2 linked regions of the Endozoicomonas sp. GU-1 genome follow. The main gene of each other region encodes a partner of the protein of the gene in region 2 in a complex. Links are inferred from orthologs where the notes say so. Each region holds a gene or a part of one and is shown on either strand. Other genes may lie near its edges. The genes, in order: iscU and O3276_RS18685.

Evidence for each region.
Region 1: the proteins of O3276_RS18685 (region 2) and iscU are in contact, whole or in part, in a solved structure (PDB 5XT5), measured with the Bacillus subtilis proteins. The link is inferred for Endozoicomonas sp. GU-1 from one-to-one orthologs.

What each region holds. Positions count from the first base shown.
Region 1 is NZ_CP114771.1:65,874-68,554, reverse strand. It holds iscU (Fe-S cluster assembly scaffold IscU), read right to left. Parts: upstream 1,703-2,681; coding sequence 1,298-1,702; downstream 1-1,297. Other genes in the region: O3276_RS00370 (IscS subfamily cysteine desulfurase), read right to left, coding at 1,748-2,681; iscA (iron-sulfur cluster assembly protein IscA), read right to left, coding at 862-1,197; hscB (Fe-S protein assembly co-chaperone HscB), read right to left, coding at 141-683; hscA (Fe-S protein assembly chaperone HscA), read right to left, coding at 1-119. UniProt on the Bacillus subtilis protein: Part of the SUF-like system that mediates the biosynthesis of iron-sulfur (Fe-S) clusters. Acts as a sulfurtransferase and thus transfers sulfur from SufS to SufB.
Region 2 is NZ_CP114771.1:4,509,445-4,525,310, reverse strand. What follows is about bases 28-2,981. They hold O3276_RS18685 (SufS family cysteine desulfurase), read right to left. Parts: upstream 2,399-2,981; coding sequence 656-2,398; downstream 28-655. Other genes in these bases: ilvG (acetolactate synthase 2 catalytic subunit), read left to right, coding at 2,741-2,981; O3276_RS18690 (YopT-type cysteine protease domain-containing protein), read right to left, coding at 28-531. Also shown: more of O3276_RS18690, read right to left, coding at 1-27; more of ilvG, read left to right, coding at 2,982-4,258; ilvM (acetolactate synthase 2 small subunit), read left to right, coding at 4,394-4,654; O3276_RS18670 (LysR family transcriptional regulator), read right to left, coding at 4,702-5,661; O3276_RS18665 (hypothetical protein), read left to right, coding at 6,028-6,492; O3276_RS18660 (hypothetical protein), read right to left, coding at 6,831-8,471; O3276_RS18655 (hypothetical protein), read right to left, coding at 8,497-8,856; O3276_RS18650 (hypothetical protein), read right to left, coding at 9,285-10,613; O3276_RS18645 (ankyrin repeat domain-containing protein), read left to right, coding at 10,797-12,152; O3276_RS18640 (DUF1302 domain-containing protein), read left to right, coding at 12,553-14,505; type IV-A pilus assembly ATPase PilB, read left to right, coding at 14,777-15,866. UniProt on the Bacillus subtilis protein: Type II cysteine desulfurase that acts as the initial step in the SUF-like Fe-S cluster assembly pathway.

The sequences.
Region 1 (2,681 bases), 4.5 Mb from region 2 along the record:
GCACCTGATCGAACAGCTGCAACCAAGGAGTTGGTGGTTCCCAGGTCAATGCCTACAGCACGCTTGTATTGATGAGGTTCCGGAGCCTGTCCCGGCTCGGAAATCTGCAGTAACGCCATATCTGCCTCTTCTCTTCCTGATTAATCGTCCAACAACTCGGATTCCAGCTGTTCCAGTTCAGCCGCCAGCTTTACCATGAACTGCATCTTTCTGACAACCGTTTCTGCCTGTTCAAGATCCTGCTCTGTTCCAGATGACCAGAAGCCTTCAAACCGCTGAAGATATCGAAGAATATCAGCATCCACCTGACCGGCCAGCCTCTCAACTTCCTGCTCAGGATTGGATGCAGACCTGATATCCGCGACAGCCTCACGCAACTCCATCTGCTCCATCAGAAATCCGGGATCCATAATGGTGTTGCGCTCCATATCCACATCACGGCCTGCCAGCTTCAGCAAATAGATCACCCTTGGCAATGGCTGTTTCAACGTGTCAAAGGCCTCATTAACATGGGAAGCATACTGGATAGAGATACGCTGCTGACGCTCATCATCGCCGGCAAACCGGTCAGGATGAACTGCCCGCTGCAACGCACGGTACTGACTGGACAGGTGTTGCAAGTCAACCTGGCAGGAAACAGGCAACTCAAAAAGCTCAAAATAGTTTTTGGTTAAATCAACCACAATGCAATCTATTCCCAAGTCAGAAATGACAAACCCGGAGCATTCAACAGCAAAAACGAACACCCCTTAAACAAATAAGGCCCGACCAGTGAGAACCAGCCGGGCCGGAAGGCAGATCAAAAGTGTCAGCCAACTTCTTGAACAGTATTAACGAAGCCGGAAAGCTTCAAAATTACCGTCAGCCAGCATCAGCAACGTTAAAGCTTTCACCGCAACCACACTCACTGGCAGCATTCGGATTGTTAAACTGCAAACCTTCGTTGAGCCCTTCCTTTACCAGGTCCAGCTCTGTGCCATCCAGGTAAACCAGACTTTTCGGGTCAACAAACACTTTGACTTCGTGATCTTCAAAAACCAGATCATCCTCATCAACTACATCCACAAATTCAAGGACATAGGCCATACCAGAGCATCCCGAAGTACGTACACCCAGCCTTATGCCGAGTCCCTTGCCTCTGCGGGAAAGCTGCCCTTTGATGTGACGGGCAGCCGCAATGGTTACGGTAATTGCCATTTAAAACTCCATCCACTTCCGGGAAACCAAACGATTCCACCGGCTATATTCCTGCACTATTTAAAGACAGCACTTCCGCACATGAATACCCGGAACCGCATCAGGCAGCTGGAGCTGCATCATCATGCTTCTGCTTGGCCCGATAGTCATCGATTGCCGCCTTAATGGCATCTTCAGCCAGCACCGAACAGTGGATTTTAACCGGTGGCAGTGCCAGCTCTTCGGCAATATCGGTATTCTTGATGGTTGCCGCTTCATCCAGCGTCTTGCCCTTCATCCACTCGGTTGCCAGAGAACTGGAAGCAATAGCAGAGCCACACCCATAGGTTTTGAAGCGTGCGTCTTCAATAACGCCTTCATCATTAACCTGAATCTGAAGACGCATAACATCTCCACAGGCTGGGGCACCGACCATGCCAGTGCCCACGCTTTGAGAATCCTGGTCAAGCTTACCTACGTTGCGTGGATTCTCGTAGTGATCGATAACCTTTTCGCTGTATGCCATTTTTCTCTCCTCTGAAGTTTTGTTTGTGGCAAAACTTCATAAAAATCAGTGTGCGACCCATTCAACCTGACTGAGGTCAACGCCATCTTTGTACATATCCCATAGCGGTGACAGCTCTCTCAGTTTTGCAACCGCTTCTCTGATCTCTGCTACGGCATGATCCACTTCAGCCTCTGAAGTAAAGCGCCCCAAACTGATCCTCAGGGAACTATGGGCCAACTCATCACTCAAGCCCAGGGCCCTCAGCACATAAGATGGCTCAAGGCTGGCGGAGGTACATGCCGAGCCAGAGGAGATCGCAAGGTCTTTCAGGGACATCATCAGAGACTCCCCTTCAACAAAGGCAAAGCTGATATTCAAAATCCCCGGAACCCGCTGTTCAAGAGAACCATTCACATGGACTTCTTCCAGGTCAGACAGCTGGGAAAGCACTCGATCTTTCAACACCGCCAGACGCGCTCTTTCTGAATCCATCTCCGCCGCAGCAATACGGCATGCCTCACCCATACCAACGATCTGGTGAGTGGCCAGAGTACCGGAGCGCATACCTCGCTCATGACCGCCACCGTGCATCTGGGCTTCCAGACGAATTCGGGGCTTGCGGCGCACATAAAGAACACCGATTCCTTTAGGGCCATAGAGTTTATGGGCAGAAATGGACAACAGATCAACTTTCATCGTTGCCATATTCAGCGGAATTTTGCCGACGCTTTGTGCCGCATCCACATGAAAGACAATCTTGCGTGAACGGGTCAGATCACCAATGGCTTCAATATCGTTGATCACACCAATCTCATTATTGACGTGCATCAAACTCACCAGAATGGTGTCATCACGCAAGGCATTTTCCACCATTTCCGGCGTGATCAGGCCATCGCTGTCAGGCTCCAGGTAGGTGACTTCAAACCCTTGCCGCTCCAGCTGACGGCAAGGGTCCAGTACCGCCTTATGTTCAATTCGGGAGGTGACAATGTGCTTG
Region 2 (15,866 bases):
ATCATCATGGATTTCATCGAATAGAGAGGTACCCCGAGCGCGATGTTTTAACCAGTCCAAAGACAGGGCCCAGCAACAACCTGATCGCGTCGTTCTGTCCCATATCATATTTTCCAGCCATTTCCCCTTACCCTGAGAAAACACGGACGTCATTTCCCCGCCAGACTTTACGACCGATTTCCGTACCGGAGTAATGCTTCGCCAGATCAGGCAATGAAAGATCTTGCTGCCCAGATTCACAGCCTTCTTGCCAACCGCCTTGATTGGGTAAAATAAGCTAGTGGATGGTTTTCGGGACTGGGCAATAGAACAGAGTCTCGATTCAAGAGAGGGGGGCTCCAGAGGTCGTTGCTGAGCTTTAGCGGCAAATAATCTGGCGACCCTTTCCTTCATCTCACCATTGCCATCCGCAGGGCTGGCAGATAATGAATACTCACCCAGTTTACTGGCTCCAGAAGCCTGGTCACCCATGCTTCCGTTGTCACTGTCCGGGCTACGGGCATTTAAGGGAGAAGAGGGAATAGAATCCATCGATTTTATCCTTCTTTAATTTCAGCTAAATAATGAATCTGATGTCTTTTTCTATATAAATCAGTGGTATTATCGGTCGCCCCGGGTCAGGATTAAGTTCGGTCAAAAATGGACAGAGCCCAGCTTAACGATAGCGATAAGCAACCGCCTGAATCTCCCTGACAATTGCCTTAAGCCCATTGCCCCTGGATGGGCTTAAATGATTAAACAGATCCAACTCACGGAACCACAGGTCAATATCTTCCTGCCCAATCTCTGCCGACGTTTTCCCTGAGAATACCGCCAGAACAATCGCTATCAGCCCCCGGATCACTCTCGCATCGGAGTCAGCAATAAAGTAAAGCCGCATGGTTTCATCGTCATAGTGATGATGCAGCCAGACGCTGCTCTCGCAACCATGAAGTCGGGCATCATCATTTCTCCATTCCCCCGACAGCACAGGCAGCTCTTTGCCCAGCAGCATGATCTGGCGGTAACGTTCCTGCCAGCCTGAAAGCCCATTCAACCGTTCTGTTATCGTGGCAAGGTTCGGAGCCTGCTGACGAAAAATCTCTGGCAGGTCAGTTGTCTCACTGATCATTGTCTGGGTCTGATCACTGTTCATTTCAGGGTGAGCAATATACAACGGTGAATGGTGGAGCTTATCCATGGCATCCACAAAAGCCATGGCTTCATCAATGGTGTTATAGAGGGCAAAAGAAGCTCTGACCGTTCCATTGAGGTCCAGACCCTCCATCAGGGGCATGGCACAATGATGCCCGGTTCTGACAGCAATCCCCTGTTGGTCAAGCATCAGCCCGATGTCCTGATTATGGAGTTCACCGGAGACAAACGACACGACGGGCGCTTTCCACTCTGCCTGACCAATCAGACGGATACCGCTTATCTGGCTTAACCCCTCCTCCACCAGCTGACGCAGCTGATGTTCATGGGCCTGCATGGCGGCAACATCGATATCCGCTAAAAACTCCAGCGCTTTGCCTAAACCAATGGCGCCGGCAATATTGGGGGTTCCTGCCTCAAATTTGAACGGCAGGCGATTAAAGCGGGTGCCGGAAAAACTGACATGCTCAATCATCTCACCACCGCCCTGCCAGGGAGGCATGTTTTCCAACAGCTCCCTTCGCCCGTACAGCACACCGATTCCCGTTGGGCCGTAGACCTTATGGCCGGAAAACACATAAAAGTCGGCCCCCAGCGCCTGAACATCCACTTTCTGATGGGCAACAGCCTGAGAACCGTCCACCAGGACCAGGGCACCGGCCTGATGGGCAAGCTCGATAACCTCTTTAATGGGGGTGATCGTACCAATAGCATTGGAGGTATGGGTCATTGCCACCAGCCTGGTGTTATCCGACAGCAATTGCCGGAACTGTTGCATATCCAGATTGCCAGCATCATCCAGCTCAACCACCCTGATGGTGGCCCCGGTGACGTCAGTCAGCAGTTGCCAGGGAACGATATTGGCATGGTGCTCAAGGCGGCTCAGGATAATCTCATCGCCAGCCTTCAGCTGGCTTCGTCCCCAGCTGCTAGCCACCAGATTGATGGCTTCAGTCGCGCCCCGAGTCCAGATAATCTCTTCTGTAAAACGGGCATTGATAAAGTGGCGGGTGGTTTCTCTGGCAGCTTCAAACCCATGGGTCGTGCAGGCACTCAGGAAGTGCGCTGCCCGATGCACATTGGCATTCTGCTCCCGATAATAGCGGTCTAGCGACTCAATAACCGACACCGGCTTCTGTGTGGTTGCCGCATTGTCCAGGTAGACCAGCGGATGGCCATGCACGGTCTGTGACAACAGGGGAAACTGCTGCCGGAGGTTATCAACATCCAGCACAGTGGGTTGAGTGTCGGCCTGGCCTTTCATAGTGACCTCCATGGTGATCGTGCCTCTGGGTTTCTGGCACTGCAAATAATGCTGTGCTATATAACCTGTACGTTAAACATTTAAAACTGATAAAACCTATGATGCTTTCAGCCCTGAACCAAACAGTCATTCTTAACGTGGTGATTATTATCACCGCGGGTGGCTTTGTGGGCTGAATAAGCAGCTGTCACAAAACCCCCGCACCGAAAGGTCCGGGGTTTTTTTATACCTGATAAAGGAGAAAAGTCATGCTTAACCTGATCGTGCTATCTGTCATTATCGTGCCTGTCATTCTATTTGCAGCGATTACCCTCAACATCTGGCAGTCGGGGGATCATCGATATGAATGGTGCTGAAGCAATTGTCCAAACCCTGGTTCACCACGGTGTTGACACCGTTTTTGGTTACCCCGGCGGCACCATTATGCCGGTGTATGACGCCCTGCTTGACGCCCCTGTTGAGCACCTGCTCTGCCGCCATGAGCAGGGAGCCGGTTTCGCCGCTATTGGCTATGCCCGCTCAAGCCAGCGAACCGGTGTCTGTATTGCCACCTCAGGCCCTGGCGCAACCAACCTGATCACGGCGCTGGCAGATGCCATGATGGACTCTGTCCCCATTGTTGCCATTACCGGCCAGGTACCCACCAGTGCCATGGGTACCGATGCCTTTCAGGAGATGGATATGCTGGGGCTTTCCATGGCCTGCACCAAGCACAGTTTCCTGGTGACAGAGCCGGATCGGCTCTGCCAAACCCTTCACCAGGCATTCACCCTGGCCAATTCCGGACGACCGGGCCCTGTCCTGGTGGATATTCCCAAAGATATACAACAGGCTCCCGCCAGCTGGCAGCCACCGCTGGACCTGGTTGAGAACGGTTTCCACCCTGATCAGGCAGCCCATAACAGTGTTGATCAAGCGCTGCAACTTATGCTCTCAGCATCCCGCCCCATCGCCTATATCGGTGGTGGTGTGAATATGGCTGGTGCTACACCGGCGTTGCGCCATTTTCTGCAAATGACCGGCCTGCCCAGTGTCTGCACATTAAAAGGGCTTGGTACTGTACCGCCAGGCAACGAGGCCTATCTTGGCATGCTGGGGATGCATGGCAACCGGGCGGCGAACACGGCAGTACAACGGTGTGACTTATTGGTTGTTGTGGGTGCCCGTTTCGATGACCGGGTGACTGGCAAACTGGACACGTTTGCCCCTGATGCAAAAGTTATCCACATCGATATAGACCCGGCAGAAGTGCACAAACGCAGAGCGGCACATGTCGTCTTTCATCAGCCCATGCCCTGGGTACTGAAAGAACTGTCCATCGCTTTACCCGTCAACAATTGGCACGGCCACTGCCAGCAACTCAAAGAAGAGCATCAATGGCGATACGACAAACCCGGTGAAGCGATTTATGCGCCCCTGCTGCTCAACCAGCTATCCCGACAGCTGCCGAATAATGCCATTATCAGCTGTGATGTCGGGCAGCATCAAATGTGGGTTGCCCAGCACATGGCTTTTCACCACACCCTTAACCATTTGACCAGTGGCGGTCTGGGCACCATGGGCTTTGGTCTGCCTGCCGCCATCGGCGCTGCCATGGCACGGCCGGATGATACCGTTATTCTGGTATCCGGTGACGGCTCATTTATGATGAATGTGCAAGAGCTGAACACCCTAAAAAGAAGACAGCTGCCGATTAAAATAGTCCTGTTGGATAACCAGAAGCTGGGCATGGTTCGCCAGTGGCAGGCGCTGTTTTATCAGGGCCGTTACAGTGAAACTGATCTTTCCGATAACCCCGACTTTATTTCGCTGGCCAAGGCCTTTTGGTATTGGCGGCAGAACCATCACCCATCGGAATGAGGTAACGTCAGCCCTGGATGAGATGTTGCGTGTGAGTGGCCCATGGTTGCTCCATGTGCGCATTGATGCCATGGAAAACGTATGGCCCCTGGTGCCACCGGGTGCCGCTAACCATGAAATGTTGGAGCAACACTCATGAGCTTCCAGTTATATCTGCAATGCCATCAACAGCCTGATGTCGTGGAGCGGATACTCAGAGTTATCAGACACCGGGGCTTTACTCTGAACACCATGAGCATGACGCCTTCCCGCTGCGGTGGCAGAATTGAGTTATCCATGACTGTTTCCAGCTCGCGACCTGTGCATCTTCTGATTACCCAGGTTGAGAAACTCCACGATGTGCTGGCACTGAGATGCATTGATACAACGTCCAATACTGATGTCGGCAGCTATTGATACCCCCGGCCAGCCTGGCCGGATGAATCATGGCCTTACCGGCGAGTTCAGTGAGTCAGCACATCCACTTCACCATTGATAATGGCCTCCTGTCGTTCCATCTCTTTCAACTTGAGACGGAAGCGATTAATGATGAACTCCCTGAACCAGCGATGTGCCCGGTTATGCTCCCAGTACTCCGGCCACACCACGTAGTAGCTGACTCTGGGAGGTTTACCGGGCAGTGTTTTTATCGTCATATCCCGGGCATAAGTATTGTAACGAGCCGCTCTCTCCATTGTGAGCAGAATATGACAGGTGTCCCTTACCAGCTGCAAACCGATGGGCAGATTGGGTGTTTTCGCAACCACACGGATATTCTCACTGAGGCCTTCCAGATAGTCCCTGATGAAATGAGGACTTCCCATCCACGAAGAGTGGCGAATCACCGGGTACTGCTCAAGGTCTTCAATGGTTATCTCCTGATCAACGAGAGGATGATCCTCATGCACCATGGCACAGATACTATCCTCCATTAATAGCTCGTAACTGAAACCGGCAGGTGGCTTGCCAATATACCCAAGCACCAGATCGACCTGGCCGGCCTCCAGCTTTTTATCCAGCTGCGGGCTGAACTGTAACAGTTCAAAATTAAAATGCGGTGCCTGTTTCCAGAACTGGTGCAGGATTTGTGGCAGGATTTGCTCAAGAACAATATAAGTCCCGGCAATGGTAAAGTTTTTTTCGGTAATCCAGGGGTCAAACTGCTGGTTCTCAAATATGGTGCTGGCTTCCGTCACTACCCGGTTCACGTCGTCTTTCAACGCCAGCGCTTTTTCGGAGAGAAAAATACGGTTGCCCTGCCTGACCAGAATCGGATCATTCAGGGCTTCACGCAACTGAGCCAGGGTCCGGCTCATGGCGGACTGGGTAACATGCATCTGCTTCGCAGCCAGGGAAACACTTTGAGTATCGAGTAACGCCTTGAGGCCCGGCAAAAGGTTCAGGTTAAGTCTGTACAAGTTCATACTTTGGTAACAGGCACCCCAAAGATTGAAAGCACCATCTAAAACAAAAGAGCCGGATCAATCAGCTCAGAGAGAAAAAAACAGCTGACCTGTAAAAGCCCAGGCCAATTTGACCACGAGACTATAGTTATACCACTTTAACTTCATCAGTATTATTCCCTATACATTCATCGCTAATCAGGTACACTGGAAACAGGAATCAGTGTCAGAGGACATTCTCAATCAGGCAAATGGCCATGTCTGAATACACGTTTGAAGTACTGGTCTCATGGCTAATTGAGAACGCCCCCGACTCTGGTGAATCTGGCCTTGGCGCCTGACAAACTACGGGTCAGGCATCCGCTGAAACAGCTTTCAGGAGGGTCTATGAGCCAAAACAAGTACAAAAGTATTCAAGATCTGGTAGATAACTACATTGCCTCTGGCCTTTCTGCCAGAGAGTACGTTGAAGCCCGTGTAGATGCCGGAGATCTTAGTGCTGCCGAAGCCCTGAAACTGCTGTCTATTCTTCGAGAAGCACAGTCTATTACCTTTAAACTGGCCGAAGTCAGTGATGACGAGTTTTCCGGTCTGCACATGGTCCTTGTTCGCAAGGAAGAGGATGAGCTTGCGGATGACGCCTCTCCCCTGTTCAGTATTGAAATCGATGAAAGCCTGAACAGCAATCGTGATGATGTTATTAACCTGTTGCAAAAATTTGCCAAAGAGCTGGCCGTGCTGGCGACACGAGGAGAGCTTGAAGAAGCAGAAGCCATAGATACCATTGATGACAACCCTGAAGACTGGCTGGATCACCCCAATATTCTCCCCGCCAGTGAAACCCGTCACTGATAAGGAAGCGGTCTCACCCTGCCCTCTCAACACTTGAAAGAATAAGCCCGGCAAGTTCCGGGCTTATTTTTTGATGGATAAAAGTGAATAACTATTTCTGGTTATATAGCTTGTTCGTTAGTCATCAACAGATTCATTGATCAAACCATTGAATGACCTGTGGATAACTGACTGCATCGCACTATTTTCAAGCCTCACAAAACTCTGGTTATTTTTTGTACAGCACAGCCAAATTAATCAGCGATTTCCCTGAAAAACTCTGGAACCCGTTTGCTTAAAATAGCTATTGATCTCACAGTAAGGGGTCTTACAGGGTTACGTCCTAATCGCCTTAGCAATCAATCATCCCCGCCGAAACCGCCTCCACCAAAACTGCTGCCACCGTTATCACCTCCATCATAATCACTTCGACTGTGCCCACCTCCACTGTACCCACCTCCACTGTACTCATCTTCACTGTAGCCACCTCCACTGTACCCACCTCCACTGTACCCACCTCCACTGTACCCGCCTCCACTGTGCCCACCTCCACCGGAACTATTTAGGCTGAGACTACTCACACCGAGGCTACCTAAACTGAGCACACCTGAATAGAAATAGGCAACATCATCTGCAACGTCTCCAATGTCTGGGGAAGAAACGACTAATTCAGAGGTGAGATCAACGTTGCCTAATGATAAGTGTGCACTGATATCAAGAGACAGGTTGGCAATACTCCCAACATCAATATCACCTGAAAAGCCGGAAGCGGGTATGGATAAATTTTCTGCACACGTAGACGGAGGAAGATCTACACACAATTCACCAGAATCAGATCCATAAGCCGTATTGAATGTACGTTCCGGAGTGAGAAATAAAGCAACATACAGATACGGCATCCAAAAGCCGTCTACCAGAAAATATCTTTCGGTGGGTTTCATTTGAGTCAAGTCAGAGTAATAACTGCCAAGTTGCTGGTGGAGCAACGGCAATGAGAGACATAATTCTTCCTTTTTCCGTTTCGCATTTTCATGGATTTCGCATAATTTACTTGACACCTCAGAGTTTAACTGGGTCTCGAGATTACAAATAGCCGTGGTTTTTATATTCTTATATTTGTTTTCTAAAGTTTGATTAGCTTTGATTTTACTAATGATTTCAACTATGACGCTTGGTTTCTTAAACGTTTTTTTATGACCATGCCACGACCTGTGTATTTCCTTAAAATATGATTCAATCACTTCTTCGCCCGTTTTTCTCATTTCGTCTGTGGGCGCCACTATCATAGCCTCCATGGCAAGCCGAACAGCTTTATTTAAAGTTTCTTGAAAGTTTGTTATGTTAATATCATTACGACTGCCAATATGTCTGAAAAGATAGTTAGCTTCTTTAAATTCCTGGCGGGCCATTATAAGTTTTTCATCAAATTGCCTGGTTAGCCCTGGGGTTGTGGCAGAGTATTGATTCTGATACTCAGTTTTGTGTAATTCAACAACCCCCTGAATCTGTGACTGACAATTTTCTATAAAATCATTTGCTGATTTCTCAGCAGCTTTATCAAACTGCTGGAAGATTTTCTTTTCAATAAGATTCTTATGAAGTTTTTTGAGCTCAATATGGTATGGATACTTTGCTAAACCTTCCAGGCATAGCTTGCTATGATCTTTATCAAAAGCTGGGTTCAAGGCGAGCTGATAAAAATGATCGGCACTGACAACACAGGACATCACTTTTTCATATAAGCCATCAAAGAACTCCTTACGAATACCGGGGCTTAATTGACTGAATTGCTTAAATGCCTCCAGAGCATCATCAAAGTTGTTAATAGATGCATGCAATTTGCTGAATATTCTTTCGGCTACCTCATCCCGGCCCAGTCCAGCGATATTTACTCTGTAAAAAGCCGCCTTACTATCAACTAATGTTTGGGCCTCATTGCACAGTACAGAAAATGCCTTTTTGAGTATTGCTTTTTCATCATCTTTAACAAGGCTTTCCATTTTTTCATTAAGTAAAAATAGTGAATCAGAACATACCTTCTCTTTGGGTAAACGCTCTACTCTGTTTATCAAATGCTGGATAAGTGCTTTGTGACCTGAAGTTGACAGCATAATTTGTAAATTCACGGTGATAGGTATCAAGCTTGTCATTATTTTTTGTAAGACCTAATCTCAATCGATAAGATTTGCGAAGCAGGTATCGCAAGGGAAATTTGTTAACTACTTCTATTATTTTGGCGCGTCTATGCAGCTCGATACCTTGTGGTGCTGGTGTTAATTCCGATGAATCAATGTTCACAAGGGGGAGCGTAGGGCTGGTCGTTTGCTCTTCTTGCTGTTCTGGATAGCGTGTCGAAAGGCTATTTTCAAACGAAGCGGGTATCATAATAATATCCAACTTGAGAGGTCAGCCAGGCTTGCTCACTGAGTCAAGCAGCTTTACTCAATTATTGTTCATGTAGTAGAGCAGATGTTTCAAACATTTCTGATCGATTAGTCAGGTTGAACTGTGACTTTGCAAGAACGTTCCGTGATTTTTCGTTATTTTCACATTATTTGAAATCTTTGCAGCATTTCTGATGAAAGCTGTCCTTCCAATTGAATGGATCAATGGAAGGACAGCGGCCCCGGAGGTAGCAACGGTACTTAGGGTAGACATTAAGCGTCTACTCCCCTCTTCGGGTAGTTAAAGATGGAACCACGAAGGACACGAAGAGCACAAAGAAGAAATTTTCTTTTCCTTCGTGCTCTTTGTGTCCTTCGCTTTTCCATTCAAAAGCCATTGAAAATGGAGGGGTAAGCTTAATGTCCACCCTAAGAGCGTGTATTGGCAGAGAGAATAGCCTCCACATAAGAAGCGCCATTCTCAGAAAACCCACCCAGCAAATCGGTGATAACCGCTATCAACCGGTTATAGCCATCCTCTCCGGAAGTCTTTAACACCGTTGCCTGCAACGCAGACCTGGTATTCAGTTCAGAATATTCCACCATGGGATCATCAACGTAGTGTTCCGGCATGGTCTGTTCCAGCACCTCGTGAATATCATGAGCTTTCTCATAAGCCTGCCTGGAAATGACCGTAACAATGTGATCATCCTCATAAACTCTGGCAGTTGTTTGTCTCGTTAATGCCTGAATGGTCGGGTGTTGCCGGTTTTTCTCTGCATAAGCCTGACTCATCACCTGGCTTTGAAAGTCTTCAAGGACTGTGTGCCGGTTGGATGCCAGTTGGATCGCCTCTTTCTGCCCTTGTGGGAAACCCACAAGATTCATTAAGCCAACCCACAGGGTTGCCACGGTATTATTGCCCGGTACCGGCATCACATGATACGGGTTGGAAAAATCACTGAGATAGTGGAGCCCCCACCCCATAAAACGCCATCCCCAGTAATCATGCCCCTGACTGAAGGCAAACTCGGAAAGCTGCTTAAAGGACTGGATGCGATACTCCGGATACGTCTGCTTTAAAAAACCACCCAGGGCATAAAGCACCGATGACTCATGGTAAAAGCCCATGTGGAAAGGTGCCTGTGTACCATATTCCAGGTTTGGATTACCAAACGGCTGCTTACCAAACCCATAGATCTTGCCGTAGTCGGTATTGCTGTCGGTAAACAGGCCTATATCCAGCCCGTGATCCGGTTCGTCCGTGGCCGTTGTGACGATATCGATGGCTGAGGCCTTATCCCCCGGTTGCAGCTGAACCAACTGCACAGACACCAGATGATCAAAATTCTTCAAAGTGCTCACTGACTGCGGCTTAATGGGTGGAGACAATCGTTTTTCCCCGGGAAGAAGCTGTAAATACAGAGGCCATTTGGTATTTGGGTTAACACGAATGGCATGGGCAAAGCGGGTACGAATATCGTCTTTGTTGCCCGTCGCCCTGAAGGCCAGATCTTGCGGACGGGGCGCGTAGTGCCATAAATTTTCCTGCATCCACTGCTCCTGCTGGTCCAAAAACGCTGCCAGCGCCTCTTCATTAGCCAGCAGAAAGCTTTCCAGGCTTTCTACTGTCACCGGGGCAGCATCCCGAACCGGCGGCAGTGTCGCCAGCATCTGGTGAGTGACCAGAGTGTGGTTGGACCAGGAAAACGCCTGGGCAGAGATCAGCAAAGACAGCAGAAGACATAAGATACGCATAGGCAGGCTCGGTAAAGTAACGTTTTTATTAAATTTATTGCGCGTATACCATAACGAGAATGACGGGTTGATGGCAATCAGCTACCAACAACACAATACGAAAAAAGTACGGAACTTTAAAACAGTTTTAAGGCCTAATATCTTTGGTGATTGGATATATGGCATTATCTGATCAATCACTGAATGGCTGAACAACCCGCAGTTGCCCGTATGTATTTGACCAACCCCATCTTCCTCTCTGACTCTGTTGACAGGGTTTATGGGGTACATCTAAAACATCATGACCTCAAGCCATTAGCATCCGACGGCAGTGAATTCATTCCGGATAAAACAGGCCTTAAAACCACTCTCAACGGTGTATCCGTTCGGGCGATCTATCACCCCCCTCACCTGTATATGACTAAAACGGGTACTTTAAATTCAGTCATTTATGACGGTGCCAGTATCAATAATCCCTATGAATACCAATTAGCTAAAGATGCTAAAATAATCATTCCTTCAAGCGCTTTTCCCATGTTCAGAAGTGAAATGAAAGATGGGGATAGGCTGGCAATCAGCACCAAATCAATGAAGTACAAATATCAGATTGCTGAAGCCCATCATTCGCCAAAGAAAGAAGTAACAGGGATAGCCGTTCTTGGTTCAGAAGAGCCTGCTAACACGACCGAAATTGAATACCTTAAGTCTCTGGTTGAAAAACATGTTTTAAAGCCCAGAGACACAGCATTCATCCCTACCATGCTGCCCATCAGCACCAGGGAACTGATTTATTTTTTTGATAAAGCCTACCGCTGTAAGGATAAATTATTTGACAGTGATTCCGGGCAGCAAACATTACTGACCATTGTCTCAAAACGCCAGCAGTGGGATGTTTGCTTCAAGCTACTGGAACTGGGGGCCACTCCCGATGCTGGTCATCACGGTGATAGCATGACGCCACTTCACATGGCGGCAAAAGCGGGACAATCCGATCTGCTGGAAGCCCTGTTGCTTCATAACGCCAACCCCAACATGACTACCGGGCCCTGGTCCTACAAGGGCGAGTGCAAGAGGATGACGGCATTAAGGTTTACCCTGCTGTATAAAGGCAAAGATAAAGAAGAGAGCGCAAACGTCAGAAAATCAATGATTCAAACACTGCTGGAAAGCGGTGCCGACCCAATGACCATCGACACGACAGAGTTAGCTGAATTCATTGAACCGTTAGAATTAATGTTTGAGACCTTTCTGGTTGCCCCAACAAATTCAGTAAAACACACCAGACTCCGGCAAAAATACCAACAATATCTGGAAAAATTAGCAGCCGATGCTTCAGATATTCAAAAAAAACTGAGGTCCGATTGCACGTTTGCGCAGCGAAAATCAATGGAGAATCTATTGAGGTTACTGGATAAGCTGTCCAGCAGGGCAGACACAGTGCCAACACTTCAGAACGTATGCCGTGCCGTCATTCGTCCCGAACTGAATTTCCCAATCCGCAGAAGCATCAAGGAACTCGATCTTCCCGGAAAATTCGAAAAATTCATCTCTGACAGATAGTGAATTCTGATGAAAACCATGTACTCGTTGTCGCATCACAGGTGACCACCAGACAGCTCGCTCTGACAGGAAGAAAAACCCTGTAAAACAAGGGGAAAAAGATCAAGAAGGAAATGACCAGACCGGGTATAAATTTCTTGCATACCACTATGCTCTTTAGTACAAATAAACAGGCCGAAACACAGAACAATAAAAATAATACCAAGAGCACTTTCTAAACATCGTCGCATATAGCCAACTGCGGTGCAAAATATGGTCAGGTAGCCGGTGATAGTGGGGACTATTATCAGGTGTTCCAAGGCTGTAAAGGAATCCGGGTTACCAGCGCTACAGCGCCGTTAGAATGCTCCATTGGTGGAAAAAATAACTCTAATAATAAACGGCAAGGACACACCATCTCATGTTGACACCACAAAAACGACTGCAGCTTGCACCTGCAACCGCTGGTTTTGTCTTATCCGGTACACTGCTTTTCGCTGCTCCTGCCCAGGCTTATGAGTTTGAGGCAATGGATGGTGAGGTGCAGGGCACTCTCAATACCACAATTACTCTGGGTGCCAAGTACGATCTTGAAGGCTATGAAACACCAGATGGCTCTGAGAAAAATGAGAACGACGGTGATCGATCTTTTGATAAAGGCTTTGTTAGCAAGGCCCTCAAACTGACTTCTGAGCTGGACTTGAAAAAAGATAACTACGGTTTCTATGGTCGCGCTACGGCTTTTTACGACCATGTACTGATGAATGGCAGCAACAAGTGGGATTCCAATAACGCTAAGGATGTTGCAAAAGGCTTTGACAATGAAGCTGGAACGTTCAACGGCTGGTCCGATGAAGTAAAAGATAATCAGGGTCGGGGGGCTAAGTTACAAAGCGCTTATTTATACGGTGACTGGACATTTGAAGGTGGTCAGAAACTCAGTCTTAAACTGGGTGATCAGACCCATAACTGGGGAGAATCCATTTTCTACGCCGGTGGTTTGAGAGATCTGAACGCCTATGATGTTGCGCTCTCTTCCCTTCCCGGCTCTGATGGTGATCTGAACATTGCCCAGGGCATGCTGATGGCCGATCTCCAGTTCAATGATGAAATGAAACTGTCAGCCTTTGCCCAATATGATTGGGAGCGTTCAATTATGCTGGGGCGTGGTACTTACGGTTCCGGCTCAGATCTGTTTGTTCCGGGCTCTGACTTTGCCTACTATGAACTCTCGGACTTCGGGCTGAAAGGCCAGGATGCTGTATTGGAGCAAGCTGGTATCCTGCAAGCTGGCGACTACGGAAAGGTTGCCAATGTAGGTGGGGTAGAAGCGGCCAAGGATTCTGGCCAGTGGGGAGTGAAGTTTACCTTCTCGCCAGAGGCATTACCTGATACAGAATTTGCTTTATATTACGCAAACTACCATTCAAGCCTTCCGTTCTTTGAAGCTAGAGTTTCTCAAAGTGAAGCAGCACGTGGCATTGGGTTAGTTGGTGGCATTCTCGACCCAATGACAGGTGCATTTGATATTGCAAGTACTTCAGCTGGCGCAATAAGAGACCTTTTGTCTGACGCTAGCGGCGCAGCAACACCAAATAACCTTTCACCACTAGCCCAAGAACTTGCGGGTGGCATTGCAACTCTTAATATGCTTGCCAATGGAGTTGATGCCCAGGTAATTTACCCGGAAGACGTCAAACTCTGGGGTGCCAGCTTTAATACTAAAGTCTGGGGCTACACACAAATTGCCGGTGAAATTACCTATAGAGAAAACGCACCAATCTGGCTTGATCATCCAGACGATATCCTTGGTAGCGCTTCGGCAGCTCTTGGAAATATTTCTCAGGGTCAGGACTTTGAGGTTTCAGAGTCAACCGGAGCTACAGCTGGTACAGATCAGTGGTATCAGAACATTGACAGAGTTCCTATGTGGGATGCCTCCTTATCTGTCATCCAACCATTTGGTGCCGTTCTTGGCACAGATCTGATGTACGTTGTTGCTGAAGCGGCGTTTGAACAGGTAGCTGGCCTGAATGATGAATATTATGGCCGCATCCTGGGCAAGGGTGCTGAATCTGGAATTGATGAGGAAGAACGCCTCGACCGAAACAGCTGGGGCTACAACGTAATGGTTGGTGCCAACTGGAACGATGTCGCAATGCAGGGACTGAACCTTGAGTCCACTTTCCGCTTTACTCATGACGTTAATGGCAACTCACATTTTACTGGTCGCTTTGAAGAAGGTGAGAAAAGGATCAACATGGGCTTGACCGCCAAATACGACGATATGACGGCCAAAGTGACCTGGGGTGGCGATGCTGACAACGTTCTGCGTAAAGGCACCATTACCGGAACAGTTGGTTATACCTTCTAACGCCATTCCCACGGTACCGAGGGTGTTGCGAAACCCTCGGCACCTTGGGAGTGCCTACCCAAACTCGCATTCCATGCAAAATCCCCCATTAAAGCCCGACGATTCCCGGCAAAAACCCGGGCCAATAAAACCCCCCCGTACAAAACCACCCTTAACCATCCGCCATTTATGCTGATATATTACAAAGAGCCTGCTGATGCCCCGTTGCCAGTTCAGCGAAACATCATCAGGCCCTGACAATGAATTCAATATCCAGGGACAGAAACAGGTTATGGCAAACAAACCTCTGACCGGGCTGGCGGCCCGCCTGCTGGCCGATCAATTGATGGAAGAGGCCGACATTCACAACGCTGAAGCCGCTGCTGCCAAGGCCAACAAACCGCTCGCCCGATATCTGCTGGAAAAAAAGCTGGTCAACGGTAATGCCCTGACGCTCGCCACTGCCGAAGAGTTTGGCCTGCCAGTGATCGATCTCAGAGCCTTTGACAAAGAGCATTTTGTCAAAGACGTCGTCGAAGAAAAACTGATGCGGAAGCACAATGTGCTGCCGCTGATCAAGCGGGGCTCACACCTGTTTGCCGCCGTTTCTGATCCGTCCAACCTTCAGGGCCTGGATGAAATCCGCTTTAATACCGGCCTGACCATTCATACGGTCCTGTCAGAGCCCGAAATTCTGGAGAAGATGATTGATACTGCCCTGGATGATACCGGTGGCATGTTTGCCGACGACGATGGGATGGTCGGTCTTGAAGATCTTGAAGTCAGTGCGGTTGATGATTCAGGAGATGATGCCCTGGGAACCTCCGGGGGCGACGGCGAGGATGACACGCCGGTAGTGAAGTTCGTCAATAAAATGCTGCTGTCCGCCATCAAAGGCGGTGCGTCGGATCTGCACTTTGAGCCCTATGAAAGAACCTATCGGGTTCGTTTCAGAACCGACGGTGTGCTCCATGAAGTCAATCGCCCCCCGGTCAGCCTCGGGTCCAGGATTGCTTCACGACTGAAGATCATGTCGGCCATGGATATTTCCGAGCGCAGAAAGCCTCAGGATGGCCGGATAAAAATGAAGCTGTCGAAAAGCAAGGCCATCGACTTTCGGGTCAACACGCTGCCGACGCTCTGGGGTGAGAAAATCGTACTTCGTATCCTCGATCCTTCCAGCGCCAAAATGGGGATTGATGCTCTGGGCTACGAAGAAGAGCAGAAAGAGATGTATATGACCGCCCTGCACCAGCCACAGGGCATGATTCTGGTTACCGGACCCACCGGTTCGGGAAAAACGGTATCGCTCTATACCGGTTTGAATATTCTCAATACCAATGAGCGCAACATTTCCACCGCGGAGGACCCGGTGGAAATTA